DNA from 3 places in the Chryseobacterium sp. UNC8MFCol genome. Region 2 is predicted to be linked to each of the others. Evidence: riboswitches for the same ligand, from Rfam matches in the RefSeq annotation. Region 2 holds a riboswitch; each other region holds the start of a gene.
The links. A riboswitch is a leader RNA that binds a small molecule or an ion and turns the genes downstream of it on or off. The one in region 2 is predicted to bind S-adenosylmethionine.
Positions count from the first base shown of each region.

Region 1: another riboswitch for S-adenosylmethionine. It lies ahead of M030_RS0100065 (alpha/beta fold hydrolase); the one in region 2 lies ahead of M030_RS0108010 (TonB-dependent receptor plug domain-containing protein).
Region 3: another riboswitch for S-adenosylmethionine. It lies ahead of M030_RS0100825 (SusC/RagA family TonB-linked outer membrane protein); the one in region 2 lies ahead of M030_RS0108010 (TonB-dependent receptor plug domain-containing protein).

Region 1 is NZ_AXUZ01000003.1:13,162-20,478, forward strand. It holds gene M030_RS0100060 (ACT domain-containing protein) at 1-607, opposite strand, end outside; gene M030_RS0100065 (alpha/beta fold hydrolase) at 612-1,550, opposite strand; SAM riboswitch class I at 1,609-1,716, opposite strand; gene M030_RS0100070 (MGH1-like glycoside hydrolase domain-containing protein) at 1,905-4,523, shown strand; gene M030_RS0100075 (OsmC family protein) at 4,598-5,017, opposite strand; gene M030_RS0100080 (DUF58 domain-containing protein) at 5,042-6,364, opposite strand; gene M030_RS26040 (four helix bundle protein) at 6,497-6,580, opposite strand; partial or broken gene M030_RS23480 (four helix bundle protein) at 6,566-6,720, opposite strand; gene M030_RS0100090 (AAA family ATPase) at 6,785-7,317, opposite strand, start outside.
Region 2 is NZ_AXUZ01000013.1:200,000-207,316, reverse strand. It holds gene M030_RS0108010 (TonB-dependent receptor plug domain-containing protein) at 1-1,963, opposite strand, end outside; SAM-I-IV-variant riboswitch at 2,247-2,344, opposite strand; gene M030_RS0108005 (outer membrane beta-barrel family protein) at 2,463-4,679, shown strand; gene M030_RS0108000 (HesA/MoeB/ThiF family protein) at 4,830-5,540, opposite strand; gene thiH (2-iminoacetate synthase ThiH) at 5,556-6,674, opposite strand; gene M030_RS0107990 (thiazole synthase) at 6,765-7,317, opposite strand, start outside.
Region 3 is NZ_AXUZ01000003.1:169,516-176,832, reverse strand. It holds gene M030_RS0100845 (hypothetical protein) at 1-65, shown strand, start outside; gene M030_RS0100840 (hypothetical protein) at 222-656, shown strand; gene M030_RS0100835 (transposase) at 706-1,032, shown strand; gene M030_RS0100830 (hypothetical protein) at 1,052-2,368, shown strand; SAM riboswitch class I at 2,710-2,806, shown strand; gene M030_RS0100825 (SusC/RagA family TonB-linked outer membrane protein) at 2,890-5,829, shown strand; gene M030_RS0100820 (RagB/SusD family nutrient uptake outer membrane protein) at 5,846-7,317, shown strand, end outside.

The DNA of each region.
Region 1 (7,317 bases), on a different contig from region 2:
AAGCTATTTTCTTTGAATTGGCTACAGCAACTACTCTAAGATCTATTTTCTTGCGTCTTTTAATTTCTTCTGACGACTCAAGCACCTGCTGTATTAATGTTTTTCCAACATTTCCATGACCGATGATTGCCAGATGAACGATCTTTGGTTTTTTAAAAATTTCGGATTCAATGATATTTTTTGTTTTTTCATCCTGAGATGAAGTCACGACGATATTTACTCTGTTTTCTCCGGCTACCTGATTTAACAATAATGGAAAAACGTTGTTTCTTGCCAGTTCGGCAAATACTTTATTGAAATCTTCTGCAACAAATCCGATAACAGAAACATTATTGATACTATATATCTGGGATACTTTTCCTGATTTTCTTTCCGGTTCAAATTCATCAATAAGACAAGCTACTGCTTTTTCGGCATCATTTTCGTGAACCAAAATAGAGATTCCGTTTTCTATAGCTTGCTGGGAGATCACTCCTACACTGATACGCGCTAGAGTAAGCGCTTTAAAAATTCTTCCGTCAATTCCGATTTCTCCTAAAAAATCTTCTCCTTCAAATTTGACGATTGATCTGTTCTTCAAAAATTTTATTTCGTTAGCATTTTTCATTACTTTATAAAATGTTTTTTATGATATTATTTAATTGTTGGTATTCCATTAGGAAGGCGTCATGCCCGTGTATAGATTGGATCTCGTGATAGGAAACAGTATTCTTTTTTTTCTGCAGGCTTTCAAAACACATTCGGATTTCAGAAGCAGGAAAGAATAAATCTGTATCAACGGAGATCATGTGCATTCGTGCCTGTATGCTCTCCAGAGCAGATTCTTCCGTGTTAATATTCATCAGCAGATGATTCATCAGTTTATAGGCTTTTAAACTAAATCTATCGTTTAAAGCATTTCCATGATAAACCAGCCAGTCTTCTGATTCCAGGCGTTGTTTTTCCGGGTTGTATGTATTTTGAAATCTGTCATTGAGTGACTGCGGAGTTCTGTAGCACAGCATGGCATGAATTCTTGCTTTTTGTAATGGCTGATCTTCAGAATTCAATAGAAATTTCTGAACCAGACATTGTGCATGAAGCCAGTCATGAGTTCTGTGATCACAGGCTATCGGGATAAAAACTTCTGTCAGCGCAGGTTGCTTGGCCAGCATTTCCCAGGCAATTCCGCCTCCGAGTGAGCCTCCGATAATGGCGTATACGTTTTTGATATGTAAAGCTTCAAGCCCTTTCAGAAATAGATTTGCAATATCTGAGGGAGTGAAGTCTTCATAGTTGTCAATTAAAAAATGATCGTAACCGTTTCCGGGAATATTGAAACACAGAACTGTGTATTTTTCCGTATTGATCACCTGATTTTCCCCAATAAGTTGTTTCCACCATCCTTTTTCTCCTGAAACATCAGAGTTTCCGGTTAAGGCATGATTGACTACAATAATGGGTGCTGTAAACAGCTCTTTCCCGAACAGCTGATAGCTCAACGGGATATGGTATTCCTTTCCGGAATTGGTTTGATACGTAAGATTAATATAGTTTAGTTCTGTTTTCAATTCTATTATTTTAATACAATTGAAAATGCCACAGGAAATGGCTGAAAAGAACTTCAGTAAGTTATCTGTCCAAAATAATTTTGGTAGAACGTAGCACCTTCTTTGCTTGCACAAAGGGTTGCTAAGGTTTCATAGGGTCTAATCCCTCAACCTTTCTTGATAACATTTTCAATATTTGAATGAACGAATAGTGCAAAGGTAGTTCTTTTCTTTTAATTTCAAAAAAAAATTAATTTAATATTTAAAAATCGGCTTAAATACTAGTGTTTCAAGAGTATATTAATAATTATTCAGATGAAAAAAATTGGAATTACTTTTCAAAAAAACTAACTTCGTATAGAAAAATGATGAGATATGACCGCCGAAAAAGAAAGATTACAAGATACCAAATGGAAAAACTGGGGACCTTATGTAAGCAACCGGCAATGGGGAAATGTACGTGAAGACTACAGTCCGAACGGAAATGCCTGGAACTATACCAATCATAATAACGCGGAAAGCTATGCTTACCGTTGGGGTGAGGAAGGTATTGCCGGGATTTCAGATGTAAAGCAGCTTTTCTGCTTTGCTTTTTCATTTTGGAACAAAAAAGATAAAATCGTAAAGGAACGCTTCTTTGGATTAAGCAATCCACAGGGAAACCATGGAGAAGATATCAAGGAAATTTTTTATTACCTCGATAATACCCCTACGCATAGCTATATGAAAATGGTATACAAATACCCTATCAATGCTTTTCCTTATGATGATCTGGTGAATGAAAACGGAAGACGCAGCAAACAGGAACCGGAATACGAGCTTTTCGATACCGGGATCTTTGATCAAGATGAGTATTTTGATATTTTCATTGAGTACTGCAAGGTTGACCATAATGATATTCTCGCCAGAGTAACGGTGTGCAACAGGAGTCAGCATGAAGCTCCTATTGTTGTGATCCCCACAGCCTGGTTCAGGAATAACTGGAAATGGGGCTACAATACCTATAAAGGGCAATTGAATGCCTCTCAAAACGGATGTATAGATATCGGGCATGACAGTATTTCCATCAAGAAAATCTATTCTAGGAATACGGATGTTCAAAGTGTGTTCTGTGATAACGAAACCAATACGACAAAGCTTTACGGAGTTCCGCACACTGAAAATAATTACTTCAAGGATGGAATTAACGATTTTATCATCCATCATGGAACTGATACCGTTAATCCTGAAAAGAGAGGAACAAAAGCGTCTTTTCTGATTGATGAAATGATTGGCGCCGGACAATCGAAAGTTTTTGAATTCAGATTGTGTCCGAATGAAACAGACGAACCGTTTGCACAGTTTGAGGAGATCTTCAATAGGAGAATTGCTGAAGCTGAAGAATTTTATCAGGAAATTCAGAACGACCCTATCAACGAAGATGAAAAAAATGTTCAAAGGCAGGCATTTGCAGGACTTCTGTGGAACAAGCAGTTTTATCATTATAATATCGGAAAATGGCTGAAAGGTGATCCGAATTTTGAAGCTCCAAGGAATTTCAATGAGTATGTACGAAATACGGAATGGAACCACCTTCACAATAAGGATATTATTTCGATGCCCGATAAATGGGAGTATCCATGGTATGCGACATGGGATCTTGCTTTCCACTGTGTGCCTCTTTCCATTATTGATGCAGAATTTGCTAAAGGACAGCTTCTGCTATTGACCAAAGAATGGTATATGCATCCTAACGGCCAGCTTCCCGCGTATGAATGGAATATGAGTGATGTAAACCCGCCTGTACATGCATGGTCGTGCTTCCGGGTTTTTAAAATTGATGAAAAAAATAATGGCAAACCCGATCTTTTGTTCCTTGAGAAAGTTTTCCAAAAACTTCTCCTGAATTTCACCTGGTGGGTGAACCGAAAGGATAAAAACGGTAAAAATATTTTCGGAGGAGGGTTCCTTGGTCTGGATAATATCGGAGCTTTTGACCGGAATATGGTTTTAAAAGACGGCCAGCATCTGGAACAGGCGGATGGAACAAGCTGGATGGCCATGTATGCCCTGAATATGATGCGAATCGCTATGGAACTGGCTCAATATTATCAGGTGTATGAAGATATGGCGATCAAATTTTTTGAACATTACCTTTATATTGCTGAAGCCATGGAGAATCTGGGTGAAGGGACAAAAGGTCTGTGGAATGAGGAAGACGGATTTTTCTATGATGTCTTACAGCTTGGAAACGGAGACAGTGTCTCCCTGAGATTACGAAGTATTGTAGGATTAATTCCGTTGTTTGCTGTAGAAATTGTGGACCACAGATTACTGGAAAAAATGCCGAATTTTCAGGCCCGAATGGAATGGATCTTAAAAAATAAACCTGAGCTTACGAAGCTGGTTTCTCACTGGGATGAGGAAGGACAAGGCAGAAAGCATCTGATGAGTATTCTTCGTAAAAACAGATTGACCAAAGTTTTATCAAGAATGCTTGATGAAAAAGAGTTTTTAAGTTCTTACGGAATCCGCGCCATGTCTAAGGTGTATGAAGAAAACCCATTTGTATTCTCTGTTCACGGCAAAGAAAATATGGTGTATTATACGCCTGCAGAAAGTGACAGCCGGATGTTTGGCGGAAACAGCAACTGGCGTGGCCCTATCTGGTTTCCTATCAACTTTCTTATTGTAGAAAGTTTACAACGTTTTCATTACTATTACGGAAACAGCCTCAAGGTAGAACTACCAACGGGAAGCGGTGATAAAAGGAATCTTGACGAAGTTGCCCAGAACATCAGTAAAAGGCTCTGTTCGATATTTTTAAAGGATGAGCATGGACAACGTGCCTTTAATGGAGGTAATCCTAAGTTCAATTATGATGAGCATTTTAAAGATTATATCACCTTCTTTGAATACTTCCACGGGGATAATGGCAGAGGTGTAGGAGCTTCCCACCAAACGGGATGGACTGCTACAGTCGCCAAATTGATAAAACCAAGACTGACCATATAAGATAATGAGCAATCAGTCATAAACAATAAAAGCCGGATCAATTTCCGGCTTCTTTTATTTTTTTAAATCAAAAATCAGATCTTTTCTCCGTTGACAAATACCTCATACCTGATCTCTACATTAGGTTCTAATGTTTTGGAGACAGAACAGTATTTTTCAAAGGATAACTGAGCCGCCTTCTGAGCTTTTTTAGGATCGATTTCTCCTTCTAAAAGGAATTTTACATTAATTGATCTAAAGGGTTTTGCATCATCTACAGGAATTCTTTCTCCTTCTACTTCTGCCTGGAAACCTGTAATTTCCTGACGTTGTTTTTTTAAGATAGAAACGACATCGATTCCGCTACAGCCTGCGACTGCCATTAAAACACTTTCCATTGGAGAGACACCCTTTGCTCCGGGTTGGGAAGTATTATCCAAAAGGATAGAATTTCCCTGGGAATTGGTGCATTCAAATAAAAAGTCCTCGTTTATTCTGTTAAGTGTAATTTTCATTTTTACTTATTTCTTACTACAAAATTATAAAATTCCTCTCGCTTTAATCTCTAAATATTTATTGATAACATCGATATTCAAATTTTCCGGAAGTGTATATACTGTATAGATTCCGTATTTTCGAAGTTCCTGAATGATCAGTTTCTTTTCAAATTCAAACTTTTCAGCAATGATCTCGTCATAGATTTCCTGCATATTTTCAGGGTTTTTACTGATGATCGTCTGCAGTTCTGAGTTTTTGAAGAAAACCACAACCAGCAAATGGTTTTTAGCGATCCCGCGAAGATATTTTAACTGACGGTTAAGCCCGTCCAATGTTTCAAAATTGGTAAAAAGAAGAATTAAGCTTCTTTGATTGATGGAGTATTTTACATCCTGATAGAGACGATTGAAGTCACTTTCAAAGAAATCTGTTTTGATATTGTAAAGTGCTTCAGAAATCTTTTTAAGCTGACCCGATTTATTATCAGCAGCAATTTTATTTTCTGCTTTTTTGGAGAAGGTCATCATCCCTGCACGATCTCCTTTTCGCAGAATAATATGGGATAACGCCATTGTTGCATTGATGGAATAGTCTAATAAACTCAATCCGTTGAAAGGCATTTTCATGGTTCTGCCTTTATCAATCAGCATAAAAATGCGTTGTGATTTTTCGTCCTGGAATTGATTAACCATTAAACGATTGGTCTTGGAAGTCGCTTTCCAGTTGATGGTCCTGATATCATCGCCAGGCACATAGTCTTTGATCTGCTCAAACTCCATGGTGTGACCCAATTTTCTGACTTTCTTAATTCCTCCCAGTAAAAATTCACTCTGAAGAGCCATCAGCTCATATTTTCTAAGATGAATGAAAGAAGGATAAGAAGGCAGCATCGCATCTTTTTGAAAATTGAAGCGCTTGGAAACAAAGCCAAGTGGTGACGATGCATAAATATTTAAACTTCCGAAATGATATTCTCCTCTTTCTTTGGGCTCTAAGCTATATTGAAAATAGATGTTTGAGCCGCTGTCGATATTCTTTTCGATTAAAAAATCTCTTTTTTGAAACTGAAACGGGATTTCATCAATAATTTTAGTTGTAATCTTAAAGCTGTAATTATTTTTAATATCTATTTTCACAAAGTTTTCATCCCCGTTCGAAAGTTTTTCCGGCAATATTCTTTGCGCCTGCAGTGCATTTTTTTGATTAAAAAGCAACAGATAATCAACCATGGCCGCCAGGAAGCACAGCAACAATACGATATGTGCTGCCCACATCAGAATCGGGAAAAAGAATGCCAGGACATACAGGATTCCCACTCCAATGAGTGTAAAGAAAAAACGTGTATTGATGTATAAGTTTTTCATTATTAAGGTTGCAGGTTGCAGATGAAAGGTTTTAGGTAAACGTCTATTGGCTTTTTCATCATGATTATTATTGTAAGGAGTTAATAATTCCGTTCAACATTTTAGCTATTTCTATAATTTTCCCGTTTAATTTTAAATACTCATTTCATTTAAAAAATTAAGGTTTTTTGAGATAATTAATTGTGTTTCTACTTCTGCACAACTGCCTCTTGATATTTTTAAAAATTGCAGATAATCAGGTTTACTTCTATCAATCCATATGTCTCATCTTTAGGAAAAGGTTCTGTAGCGCTGTAAATTTCAGTAACAACATCAATAGATTTCTGCCAGACTAAAAGGTCTTTAAAATCTGCCATATATGATAATTTTGTAACTATTTAAACAGTCACTCACTACCAGCTGCCACCTATTATCTATCCCCTATCTCGGAATCTCTATTCCTTCTAAAATCTGGCGGATAATTTCATCTGCTGTCAGGCCTTCCATTTCTCTTTCCGGCGACACGATAACCCTGTGTCTTAAAACAGCATAACTGGCTTCTTTAATATCTTCCGGGGTTACAAAGTCTCTTCCTCTCAATGCAGCAAATGCTTTTGAAGCGGTAAGCAGTGCCAGCGATGCTCTTGGTGAAGCTCCCAGATATAAAAACTGATTTTCTCTGGTATTGATGATGATCTTTGCAATATATTCCATCAGCTGACCTTCCACAATCACTTCTTTTACCAGATGTTGATAGCTTTTCAGCTGCTCTGCAGTAATCACTTTACCTACTCCTTCTGTTTTATCTTCTTTTTTGCTTTCGTGCTGATTTTTGATGATGGCAATTTCCTGTTCAAGGTTAGGATAACCCACATTGATTTTAAATAAGAAACGGTCTAACTGAGCTTCCGGAAGTCTGTATGTTCCTTCGTGCTCTATGGGGTTCTGGGTCGCCACCACCAGAAACGGTTCTT
Region 2 (7,317 bases):
CCTGTTTTAATTTCGGAATACCGAGCGCCTGGGCAGCGTCTGAGTTATTTCTAAAGGTTCCTACCTGTGTTGTTTTTCCCTGTTGGATTAATGTAGATGTAGAGCTATAGTAAATCTGAGCTAATGACGGAGCCCTGAACCCTGTAGAAATAGCTCCTCTCCAGTTAAGATTAGGTGCCAGTTTCACGTTTGTTGCCAATTTATAATTAAAGGTAGAACCAAAATCAGAATAATTTTCGTAACGCAAAGCACCTTCTACCAACCATCCTTTCGTTACTTCAAGCTCAAGATCAGCATAGGCAGCGATACTGTTTCTATTTCCTGAAACAGCATTATCAGGACTAAAACCAGGAAAAACCTGTGCTCCTGCCGGCCTTATATTTCCAAAAAAATCTGTTACTTTTTCATTTTCAGGAGTCCCGGCCGTCACAAGATTCCCAAAAATATCATAGGAAGCATATGAATTCTCCTTTCCCTGATTCACTTTATAGTTTTCATGCCTGTATTCTCCTCCAAATGCCACATTTAAACCTTCTAAAACATCATATTTTCTTGAAAAATCCAGGTTAAGGGTATTCTGGGAAAATTCGGAGCCACCGGCGTCAAAATTTCTTGGTGAACGATCTGTAAGAGATGCATTGAAGGTATTGACAACACCAAATTTAAAAGCATTTTTTCCGAACGTATTACTTAAGTCAACGTTCCATCCATTCCATTTTCCTTTGACTCCGGCAGCAAGAGAATAATCATTCACAGTTGCTTCAATCTGCGGCAAATATCCGTTAGGAGTTATTGCATTGATATTCCTTTCATTATTAGGAAGCCTGTAAAAGCCGCCTGCATTTCCCAATCTGTAGCTGTATCCTCCGAAAGAATATATTTTCCAGTCATCATTCAATGGTACCTCTGAGTTGAAAAAAAGCTGGGCAGACTGTAATTTGGACTGCCCTGCTCTAAGGCTGAAATCTTTTCTTTCAAGCCCTCTGTACGCAAGTTCCTGATTTGTAAAATCTTTATTCAACAACCCTTGCAGACTGGAAATAGTATTGGCACCGGAAATCTGAGATTGGAAATCCTGTGAAAAATAATTAACTTTTGTCGCATATTGTTTAATCGTATTAATGATCTGCTGGGTATTGGAGGTATTGGTAATATTTTTATATAATCCGTCAATATCTACTCCATCCTGCAAAGCTCTGTAATTAACAGCATTGTATGCATTAAAAATATCACCTTCTCTCACTCCGGCTCTGGAATAAGGATCACGGTATTGTGCAGATGTTGTAATATTAAAAAATCCAGATTTTCCAATTTTAATCCCATAGTTAAGATCCACAGAAATTGTTTGTCCGTCAACACCACCGGAAAAATTTTTAGCAACTGATGAAGCGTATCCTCCCAAAAAGACCTGACCGGAAAGGCCTAATCTTCTTTTCAGATCCAGGTTCACAACTCCCGCAATAGCATCAGAACCATATTGAGCTGAAGCTCCGTCTCTTAACACCTCAATTTTATCCAATGCAAAAGCAGGAATGGCATTAAGGTCAGTTCCCACCGAACCTCTCCCCGGAGTTAGAGTTACATTAATCAGTGATGACTGATAACGCCTTTTACTATTGAGCAAAACCAAAACCTGATCCGGACCGAGTCCTCTTAACAGGGCAGGATCAACAAAATCTGTTCCGTCATTTACTGTATGTGATGTGGACGAAAATGAAGGGACAATATAATTTAAAGCCTGACTGATATTGTTAACAGGACTTTGTTTTAAAATTTTTGAAATGTTAATAATGTCTACAGGAACCGGTGTCTCAGTTAATGATCTTCCGGATCCTCTTGATCCAAGTATGACAATATCATCAATCTTTTTAGAAGAAATGGTATCTGATTGTGATTGCGCAAAATAGAATGTCGAAATAAATGTTGCAGAAGTGATGATACTTCTTTTTGTAAAGTTATGCATGTGTTTTTATATTATTTATTAATGAGAATATAAGACAAAGCGATCCCGGTAACCTTAAATTTAAGGTTAGCACTGAGACGTTAAAAAATGTAATGATTATTTAAAAATAAACGCTAGAAACAGCAACACATGCACATGTAGAAATGGCATGAAGAGTTATCAGTATAATGAAGAGCACCTTCACCATCTGTCGAATAAAAATTCAAATTTGTAATGTGATTTCCCTTTTCTTTAAACATTTATTTAAAATTTAAAACAAAAATTCAAGAAGGGAGATAAGAAAGATATAAACATTTTTTCCGGAAGATCCGGCTTATCTATTGTAGCACCTTGCTTGTTTTTGCAGGTTGCTATCCCCTCTGGAGATTCTTGATAATTATTTGGCAAAGATATAATTATTTCGTAAATAAAAAAATTTTTGACTTATTTTTTTGATTTTCTAAATCTTATCGTAACAAATTGACTTTTTATTCGTCTAACTAAGCAGTAGTAAAACATTATGAAAAAAACTATATTCGCTTTATCACTTGTAAGTTCTGTGTTTGTTTTTGCACAGGAAAAAAGCAATAATCAACCAAAAGAAAAACAAATTGACGGAGTTGTCATCACTAAAACTAAAAAAGCCGTTGAACAAAAAGCTGATCGTACCATTTTCGATTTTTCTGAACAGCCTCAGCTTAATAACGGAAATGTTCTGGAAGGGATTAAAAAACTTCCGGGTCTCGTAGCCACAGATATTGCAGGAATGATGTATCAGGGTAAAATGCTTGAAGTTTATCTCAACGGAAGACCTTTGAACATCACCTCTAATGAACTGAATTCTTTTCTTGAAAGCATGCCTGCCAATTCTATAGAGAGAATTGAAGTGGTAACGCAGCCGGGAGCAGAATTTCCTGCGACATCGGGAGGAGCCATTATGAATATTATTACGAATAAAAATGCTAATAAATATCTAAGCGCAACCTATTCCGGGAATTATACCTTCACCAATTACGATAAGTACAGAAGCAGAACCACCAACTCGGTAAATTTGAATGCCAGAAATAAATATTTCGGATGGCAGCTTAATGTGGGGCAAAATTATCGTGAAAGTATGATGAACAGCCAGCAGGATGTTTTATTAAACAGTAATACAGATCGATTCGCGCGAGGGTATTTTGCAAAATCCGGATTAACTTTCGATCTTGGGCAGGATAAGTTATTATTAAACTATGATATTTACCATAATAATAATGACAACTATACTGCAAGTAACGGGCTTGGAGATATTTATTACAAACCTACCGATGCATTCCGGGAAGCACAATTTGAATCTTCCGATGCTGCAAGAAGTAATACATTGAGACAGGAAGCGGTAGTAACCTATCAAAAGCGTTTTGCCGAGAAGTCCCAAAAACTTGATTTTCAATTTGGGTTTACTAAAGCGGATAGTAAGTTTTCTCAGGATAATTTCTACCGAAAAGGCAACTTTACAGATAATGGTCAGGCATTTGCAAATCCGGGACTTAATGATATTCTCAACAATAAGTCGGATATGAGGGTGGCTAATTTCAAAGTTGATTATGCCCAGCCCATCAAATTGCTGGACGGAGGAAAAGTAAGCGCCGGAGGTTTGTATGAAAGACAGGATTATAATACGGAAAGTAAAGGCCTTACAAACCTTGAATATCACAGACAAACGGCCTCCACTTATCTTGAATTCCAGGCTAAACTGAAAAAGTTTGATTTCACGTTAGGGGCAAGAGCTGAAAATTATGACATTTATGGAATTACCAGAAAGGATAGTTTGGGAACTGTTGTTCAGAAAGATCTGACACCATTTAAGAAGTTTAAACTGTTTCCTAATGCAAGTATTCAGTACAACCTGATGAACCAGGTATATATTGCGGCCAATTATAACAGAAAAATCAATCTGCCGAGTATTTCTGCCCTTAACCCGAATAACACCACATTCTCCGGGCCGAATACACAGATCAACGGTAATCCGAATCTTCAGCCGACCATTTTTGATAATTACGAATTGAAAATTTCGGCTTTTGATTATGCCTTCATCGGATACAGCGTAAGTTCGGCAAGCAATCAGGTAGCACAGATCATCAGAAAAAACGGTAAGAACCTCTACAATGAGCAGATCAACATCTCTTCTATGAAAATTCATAATTTCAATATTGGGCTTCCTGTTCCTTTCCAGATTTTCACGAAGTCGCTGGGTGAGATCATGAAATCAAACTTCAATCCTGACAAAATGAATTTCATGTACCTTTACGCAGGCTACCAGAAGCATGACATCGATAACCTCAACAATAAAGGATTCTGGATTTTCAACGTGATGACACAGCTGATTCTTCCAAAGGACATCAAGCTGACCGCAAATTACAGCTACCTTACTCCCAAAGCAGGATATTTTTACTTTACCGCAGAGAAACCATTCAATAATAATTTAGATATTACCCTGACGAAAAAGTTTATGAACAATCGCCTTACAGTCTCGGTTTTTGCGAATGATATTTTCAATGGCCAGGTAATGCAGGTTCGTTCCAATCCGCCTTCAGGAGAAAGTGTAATGCTTAGGACAAAATATGATTCAAGGAACTTCGGGATTTCCATCAACTATAAAATTCCTACTAAAAACAAGTTGGCTAAAGAGGATGCCAATATCTTAAACCAAACTAAAAAAGAAGATAACGGAGGAGTAATGCAACAGCAGGGGCAATAATCCAGCGCAACCTTAATTTTAAAAAGGCCGTAATTGAATGTTACGGTCTTTTTTGTGAAATGTTTTTAGGTTTTGGCAAAAGCCAATGGAATATATATTTAAAACGTAAACGGGCTATAGCCCGTTTCTATTGATATTTAACATTTTTCGTTAAAAATCCAAGGTCTGAAATCTCCAGTTCATTGTATCCACCAATGTTATCTGATTGATATTCACCGTTAAATCTGTAATAATTTTTAAAGCCTGAAGTGCCATCATACTACCAATGATTCCCGGCAAAGCACCCAAAACACCGAGACTGTCACAATCCGGTATATGTTCATCCAAGGGAGACTCAGGGAATATATCCCTCAGGTTTTTGCTTCCCTGACAATTAAAAACAGCGACCTGACCGGTAAATCCTAAAATACTTCCATACACCAATGTTTTACCAAGCTGTACACAGGTATCATTCACGAGATATCGTGTGGAAAAATTATCAGACCCGTCCACAACCAGATCGTACTGGGAAACAATTTCTCTCACATTTTTTTCATTAATTTTCTGATCAATAGCAACGAATTTTATCTGATGATTTAGGTTTCTTACAAAATGTCCGGCACTTTCCACCTTTTTTGACCCTACCCTATTTTCATCGTGAATCACCTGTCGGTTCAGGTTATGCAGCTCGACATGATCAAAATCTGCCACAGCCAGAGTACCTACTCCTGCAGCCGCCAGATACTGGATCACCGAGCTTCCCAAGCCCCCTGCACCGACGACAAGAACTTTTGAGGCCAAGATTTTCCTTTGTCCCTCCAGCCCTATTTCTTCAATAAAAATCTGCCGGCTGTATCTTTTAAAAGTATCGTCACTTTGCATATAAAACTACTATAATTAAACTCCGCTGTAAACAGCATCCCAGTCTTTCATTACGGGATCATATCCGGCATTTCTGATCATTTTCCTGATCTCTTCCATGCTTCTTTCATCACTGGTTTCAAATTGTTCCAGGGATTCCTTATCCACAGAATATCCACCGGGATTTGTTTTGGATCCTGCGCTCATCGCAGTAGCTCCCAACGACACAATATGATTTCTGAAGTTTTCATTTTCTCTTGTAGATATGGAGATTTCAAGGTCTTCGTTCCAGATTCTGTAGGCACAGATCAACTGAAGCAGATCTTTATCTTCCATGATAAAATTCGGTTCAATAATTCCCTCTGCCGGCCTCAATCTTGGGAAAGAAACAGAAAATTTAGTCTTCCAGTACTGTTTTTGAAGATAATCGATGTGAAGCGCATTGAAGAAGCTATCGATACGCCAATCTTCCAATCCAAGCAGTACACCCAGCCCTATTTTATGGATTCCTGCCCTGCCGATTCTGTCCGGTGTGTCCAGGCGAAAATGAAAATTCGATTTTTTACCTTTCGGATGGTATTCTTTGTACACTTCCTGGTGATAGGTTTCCTGATACACGAGTACTGAATGTACCCCTTCTTCCTTAAGAATACTGTATTCATCCTCCATTAAGGGCTGAACTTCAATAGAAATGTTCGAAAAATGTGGTTTTAATAACCGGACAGCATTTTGAAAATACGGCACTCCCACTATTTTATTCGCTTCCCCGCTTACCAACAGCACGTGGTTTACTCCCATAGATTTCAGCACTGAAGCTTCCACCATCAATTCAGTGTCAGAGAGGGTTTTTCGCTTTAAATGATTATCCAAGCTAAAACCACAATAGGTACAGATATTCTGGCATTCATTGCTCAGGTACAACGGAGCATATAGCTGAATGGTTTTTCCGAAACGTTTTTGGGTAAGAGAACGGGTCATTTTTGCCATCAGTTCCAGCTCCTGCGAAGCCACAGGGGAAAGCAGAACCAGAAAATCATCAACAGTTTTATGTTTTTTCTGAAGACTGTTTCTTACATCAGACAGACTTATCTTTTCGATTTTAGCTTTTACCTCATCCCATTGATACTGCTCAAAAATATCTTTAAAGCTATTCATGATCTTATTTTCTCAATATAAATTATAATACAAAGAATTCATTAAACTACAATAGTTAAAACTTATCGTTTAGATTTAAAAGCTAATTTGCTATTCTTCAAATAAAAAAGAAGTTAAAGGACTCGAAGCCTCTGCATGATTACCAACTGCTCCTAATCCCGCTTCGAAAGCTCTTCTTCCGGCAATAACGCCTTCTTTAAAAGCAACAGCCATATTGACAGGATTTCCTGCTACAGCAATTGCGGTATTCACAAGAACTGCATCGGCACCCATCTCCATTGCTTTTGCCGCATCAGAAGGCGCTCCGATTCCGGCGTCCACCACAACGGGAACATTGCTTTGACTGATGATAATTTCCAGGAAATCTAATGTCCGTAATCCTTTATTGGTACCGATGGGTGCCCCTAATGGCATGACCACAGCTGTGCCTGCATCTTCAAGACGTTTGCATAAAACAGGATCGGCATGAATGTAAGGCATTACAATAAATCCTAATCTGGCAAGTTCTTCGGTTGCATATAATGTTTCAATAGGATCCGGCAGCAAGTATTTCGGATCCGGATGGATTTCAAGCTTTACCCAGTTTGTTTGCAGAGCCTCTCTTGCCAGTTGGGCTGCCAATACCGCTTCTTTTGCTGTTCTC
Region 3 (7,317 bases), on a different contig from region 2:
TAGATACACCACAGGAAAGATTTATTCATAATGTGGTAGCGTATACATTAGACAAAACGAGGTGATCTTGTTTTCTATGACTCGCTTTTTGGATTATGACAGTATGTTCAACCTGATTAACAAACAGACACAAGTGTTATTATAGGATACAAAAACACAAATGATGATTATTTGCATATCATCTTAGAAAGCAAAGACTTTATAGAAAAAATTCTTTACAAATGAAATTTGATTTTAAAAATATTCATATCGGTGAATGTATCAGGAACAGGATTGAGGAGATGGACCTCTCTGTGGCAGGTATCAGTACATTTCTTGAGATTAATGAAGAGGAGGTGTGTGAAATGTTCACCCAAAACAGCTTAAGTACAGAATTGCTTATGAAGTGGAGTAAACTGTTACAATACGATTTCTTCAGAGTCTATTCACAGCATCTTGTCATGTTTGCCCCTCCGGGTAATAGTCAGAATACATTCAATAAGCAATTTTCTTTACGGTCCAGGTTCCGTAAAAATATATATACTAAAGAATTAATACACTTTGTATTGGAGATGGTGAACACAGACCGGAAAACAAAAAATGAAATAATAAATGATTACAAAATTCCCAAAACAACACTTCATAAATGGATGGCAAAGTATAATATCTCAGATTAAAGATTTTTAGATATGCCTGATTCTCTGCAAATTAATTTAAACATGGAATATGAAAACTGAACAACCTGACTACAGAAAGATATATACTGATATCATTTTTATGAAACATCCTGAAAAACTGGATGCATGTAAAGCTATTTTACAAAAGAAAACCTTCACAACATTAGATGTGATCAAAATCAATCAGTTAATATTTGGAGTAGATAAAGAAGGCTACAGCGGATCCAGTCAGAAATATAAGGCATATGATCAGAATGCCATTGTAGAGATTCTGGAATTCCAGAAGAAAAGTGGTTACAACAACATGCAGACTGCTAAACAATTTAAAATAAGCCGAAACACACTCGCAAAGTGGAAAAAGATGTTTCAGATTTAATTTATATAAAATACAAAGGATGAAAAAACAGAAATTATTACGTTTACTCACATTTTTACTTTCGTTTTTTTTAATTAACGGACAAATAGGAATCAATACAGCTAAGCCTTATCATAAAGCAATGCTGGAAATTTTTTCTAATGATAAAGGATTTCTTCCCCCACGGCTTACTACGGCTGAAAGAGATATTCTTCTCCCGGCGGATAGTTTAAACCTTGATGCCGAAGGAATGACGATTTACAATAAAACAGTTCATTGTCTGGAGTTCTGGAACAGTATGGAATGGATTAATATGTGCCAGGGAAGATCTGCTGTATATATTATTAACTGTGAACCAGTAGTTAGCGGAAGCTTCTATGCGGGAGCTCCAGCTTCCGGTTCTGTGAGAATTAAAGTAACCGTAAGCCGGCCAGGAAGTTATAAGATAAGTACAGCTGTCATCAATGGAATGAGCTTTAACGGAGAAGGAAATTTTGAAACTACCGGAGAACAGTATGTCATTCTTTCGGCTGAAGGAACTCCCGTGCAGACTGGAAATTATACCTATTCAATTGTTACTCCTTCAGGATATGAAAACTGTACTTTTGCGGTTAGGGTCACGGGCCAGCCTTCCGGCAAGGTGGTGAGAATACTTTCTATTGTTCCTGATGCCTGGAACGGAACTTTATCCACAGATTCTTACGGACGATATTCATCAGTAGCTCGTTCCAAACTGACAAATCCAAGTAATTTCGGACCCAACGGAAGTGTAGTGATGGCCAACTTTATTTTTAATACCATTAACATCCGGACTGCAAGCCCGGCAGAGTTATCACAGGCAATAGACAATTCGGACATTGTTTGGATCGGGTATGTGTATACCAGTTATTTTTCTGATCAGAGTATCGCTGTTTTAAGACAGAAAATACAGGAAAAAAGAAAATTTTTTGTGATAGATGCGGAGCATCAGAACCTTACTCCTATCAATAAGCTGAATATTGGCTATACCGCACAATATATCAATTCTCAAAGTCCGGGTTCTTTTTTCACTACAAGTTCTCAGGGACCTAACAGTGGAGCATTTGGCACCCTTCCTGAAAACACAAGAATACAAACTAACCGATATATGGGAAGGATTACTCAGTTTCCGGCCACTGCCAAAGTTTTTATGAAGGACAGTGCGGGGAGAGTTGCCGGAACTTTAGATGATAATGTATTAGTCTATACGGATGTCAATTTATTTTACAATTACGAATCTGCGGATAAATTTTATAATGAGGGAACAGGGTGTACAGAAAGCTCAAATGCGAGAATGTTTTGCAATATGTTTGATATTGCGGTTAACTACGTAAGATAAAAAAATACTATATAAACCATAATCCTAGGCTACCAGTTGTTTTTTGATTCGGAACACAAAATATTGGATAATTTCCAACCTGATTGTTCAATTAATAAATATATATATGGTAGGGAATGACATCTTCGGATGTCATTTTTTTTGTTTACAGTGAGTTTGAGTTATTGAATTATTTTTAATGATATTTATCATGTTTGTTAAAATACTAATTGATGTAATCAGTTATTTTAACGGCTTTTGATAAAATCTTATGTTAATTTTAGTAAAATTATCATGAAAAAACATAAAGTCTACTTGTTTTGTGGACTAAATATTTATAGCTTTGCAAACATATTTCGATCGGCTTATAAAGAAAGACGGAGGGAACTGACCCTGAGAAGTCTTAACAACCTGCGTTGTGTAAGGTGTTACATTCAGCCTTTAATGGAAAAATAAGCATTTGGTTTATCGTATTTATCGATGCCCTTTGCTGTTTATTCTGCAAGGGGCTAAATTTTAATATATGATAAACAAAATTGATTATGATTAGTAAAAGTTTAATTGATTATAAAGTTTGGATTCCGCCGGTAGCTGCGTTTTTCTTAGGAATTACCGGTGTAAGCGGACAGGATTCAAAGCTAAAAAAAGATACACTCAAAGAAAAAGAGATTGATGAAGTAGTGGTAGTTGCCTACGGAAAGGCAAAGCGAACAAGCTATACAGGTTCTGTAGCCACCATTTCCAGTGAAAAAATCAATAACAGGCCGGTAACGAACATTACAAAAGCTCTGGAAGGGCAGGTCCCGGGGATTCAGACCACAAGCGCATCGGGGCAGCCGGGTTCTACAGCGACCATCCGAATCAGGGGAGTAGGGTCTATCAGTGCCGACAGTAATCCTCTTTACGTAGTAGACGGAATTCCTTTTGACGGAAATATCAACGCGATAAGCCCTAATGACATTGAATCTATCAGTGTTTTGAAAGATGCTACAGCAAGTGCGTTGTACGGTTCCAGAGGAGCTAACGGAATTATTATTATTACCACGAAATCCGGTAAAAAAGGCGAGGCGAGAGTCAATTTTAATATCAGCCAGGGATTTTCCGGCAGAGCAGTAAAAGATTACGAACAGGTAAGTACCGACCAGTATTTCCAATTGTATTGGGAAGCAATGAGAAACGGCTACCAATCCGGACAAATCACTGCTCAGCAGGCGGCCCAAATGGCTACAGATAACCTTACTTCAGGTGTAGGATTATCGATAAATCCTTATGGAACAGCATATCCAAAACCTGTAGGTACAGACGGTAAATTATTGGCAGGAGCAAGACCATTGTGGAACGACAACTGGAAAGATATTTTACAGAGAGTAGCTTCCAGAAATCAGGTAGATCTGGATATCAGCGGAGGAAGTGAGAAAAGTAACTATTTCTTTTCATTGGGTTATCTTGATGATAAAGGAATGGCCATTGAATCTGGATTTAAAAGATACAATACGCGATTAAAAATCAATTCTGAAGTAAAAAGCTGGTTGAATGTTGGGGTGAACTTAAGCTATACCAACAGTATTCAGCAGGCACCTCCTTCGTCAGATTCCAAGTCCAGCAATATCATTCAGGCAGCAAGGGTGATCCCTTCTTTCTATCCGTATTATGAAAGAAATCCTGATGGAAGTTATGTATTGGATGCCAGCGGAAATACCATTTATGATTTTGGTAAATACAGACCAGCAAATGCCCTTCAGAACGAAAATGCAGCGGCAACTTTACCATTGGACAAGAATGAAAATAAGGAAGATAACTTCTCAGGAAAAGGATTTTTTGATTTTACCTTCTTACCGGAATTAAAGTTCAGATCAAGCTTTTCTGTTGATTTGGTTAATTATAACGGACATTATTATTCGAATCCACTGATAGGACAGGGAAGTGAAACCAACGGTTCAGTGACAAGATCCAATAGCAGGACTTTATCTTATACTACGAGTAATATTTTGACCTTTGATAAGAAATTTGGAAAACACCACTTCAATATCTTAGGCGGCCAGGAATTTTATAAATATGATTACCAGACCATCTCCGGAACGCGAACTCAGTTTTCACTGCCATACTATTATGAGCCTGATGCTGCCGCGTTGTTGGGAAGCTTCAGTGGAAACAGCGATAAAGTCAGCCTTTTAAGTTTCCTGGGTAAAGTAGAGTATGATTATAACAATACGTACTTCTTATCTGCTTCAGGAAGAGCAGACGGTTCTTCAAGGTTTTCTCCGGGGAACAGATGGGGAAAATTCTGGTCTGTGGGAGGTTCATGGAAAATTTCAAATGAAGAATTTATCAAAAACCTCAATGTCTTCAATCAATTGACTCTTCGTGCCAGTTATGGTGGCCAGGGAAATGATAAATTATTACAGCCTAATAAATCTCCGTTGTATTATGCTTACCAGGAATTATACAAATTCTATAATAATCTGGGTGAGCCCGGAACAGTTCTTGAAAAAGCATTGACAGAAAACCTGAAATGGGAAACCAACCTTAACTTGAATGTAGGATTGGAGTTTGCAATTCTTAATAACAGAGTTAAAGGTAATGTGGAATATTTTGAGCGAAAAAGCCAGGATCTTCTGTTTAACATGCCGGTAGCCCCATCACTGGGGATCAGTGACTTCCCTGCGAACATCGGAACGATAAAAAATACAGGATTCGAGTTTTCATTGTTTACAACGCCGATTAAGACAGATGATTTCAGATGGGATTTGGATGTTAACCTGAGTACTTTAAAAAATACCATAACGAAACTTCCTAAAGGTTCTATTGTAACAGGAACCAAGTTATTGCGCGAAGGAGGATCTGTATATGATTTCTATCTTGCGGAATGGGCTGGAGTGGATCCGAATAACGGAAATCCGCTATGGAAAACATTTACCACTGATGCCAATGGAAATACAGTGGAAGGCACAACTTCTGAATTTGCAAAGGCTACGAGAACAATACAAGCCTCCGCATTGCCGAAACTTACCGGAGGAGTAAGTACCAATATCTCTTATAAAAACTTTGATTTTTCTGCATTGCTGACCTTTAAAATCGGAGGAAAAGTTCTGGATACTGATTATACTTCAATTATGCATAGCGGAAATTCAGCGGGACGTGCATGGAGCGCTGAAATGCTGAACCGATGGACACCGGACAACCGTTATACAGATGTTCCTGCACTGACTACGACACTTACCAACTGGACGGGCAATTCTACCAGATTTTTATATTCAGGAACATATGCAAGACTTAAAAATATAAGTTTAGGATATACCCTTCCATCTGATTACTTTGAAAAAATAGGATTGAAAAAATTCAGAATTTATGTTCAGGCAGAAAACCTTCTGACATTCTATAAACATAAAGGAATGGATCCTGAGCAGGCACTGGATGGAACGACGTATTACAGATATCCGGCCATGAGAACAATTACTTTTGGTCTTCAGGCAACGCTTTAACTTTAAAATTAAAACAATGAAAAATTTAAAATATTTATCTTTTGGTCTGATCGGATTGGGGTTGCTTACCAGTTGTGAAAGTGAGTTGGAAACAGCTCCGACAAATCAGGCAAATCAGGTTGAGGTTTTCAAAACTGCAGAAAGTGCAGAAACCGTCATCAACGGAGCATGGGCTAAGTTTAATGATGATGGAACAACCTATGCCAATATCGGGTATTCAACGGTTTTAAGGGCCAGTGATGCCATGGGAAGTGATGTAGCGGTGCTTACCAATAAATATGGTTTCTCTTCTACCTATCAGTTTGCAGAAATGTCGAATAGTACAGCCGCCCGGCCTCTGTTTATCTGGTCTATGCTGTATTCGACCATTAATAATATGAACAATGTTATTACAAAAATTGACGGAACAGAAGGCAGCCAGGAAAAGAAAAATCAGGTGAAAGGGCAGGCGAAAGCCTTACGTGCATTCTGCTACCTCAATATTGCCAGCTTATACCAGTTCAGTTATTTGAAAGATAAAACGGCTTTGACAGCTCCTATTTATACGGAACCTTCGACAATCAATACGCCTGCAAAGAAAAGGTCAAGCCTGGAAGATATTTATACTTTGATTAAAAGTGACCTGACAGATGCGGATGTTTTATTGAAGGATTATGACCGAAATAATAAGGATAAAATTAACCGTGCAGTAGTGAACGGGCTTTTGGCAAGAACTTATTTAAATACCGGAGACTGGAGTAAAGCTTCTGCTTCTGCGAAAATCGCAAGAGAAGGATTTCCTTTGATGCCGGCTGAAAAATACAAGGACGGATTCAATGATATCAGCAATGTAGAATGGATCTGGGGACACGGCCAAACGCAGGAGCAGTCGGATGCGAGCTATGCTTTCCACTATCTGGATGTGTCTTCATCAGGAAGTTTCTACTACAGTTTTATGGCTGATCCTTACTTTAAGGATTTGTTTGATACGAATGACATCAGGTACCAGTTGTTTTCTTGGGATGGTCTTAAAGGAAGGGAAGGATTGCTGAGATATGCCAAGTTTAAGTTTAAACCCACTCTTATCGGAGATCTTGTGTATATGAGAGCTGCTGAAATGTACCTGATCGAAGCCGAGGCCGAGGCAAGAACAGGAAATACATCACAAGCTGTAACGGTTTTAAATCAATTAAAATCAGCGAGAAAAGCGAATGTATACACCGGTTCTTCCGCTCAAAGCGACGTGGTGAAAGAAATTCTGATTGAAAGAAGAAAAGAACTCTTCGGAGAAGGGTTTGCCCTTTCAGATATTATCAGAACGGAGGGAACAGTCGTAAGAAAACCATTTGTAGGAACAGACGGAAAACCAGTGAAAGTTCAGATCACTACTCCGGACGGAACCGTGAAAACAGTTGACGGAAGAGGGCATTCTATTTTTGCTTTCCCTGATAAGACCGCCTTTATTCCGAACAGCAAGTATTACTTATTCAGTATTCCACAGAGAGAAGG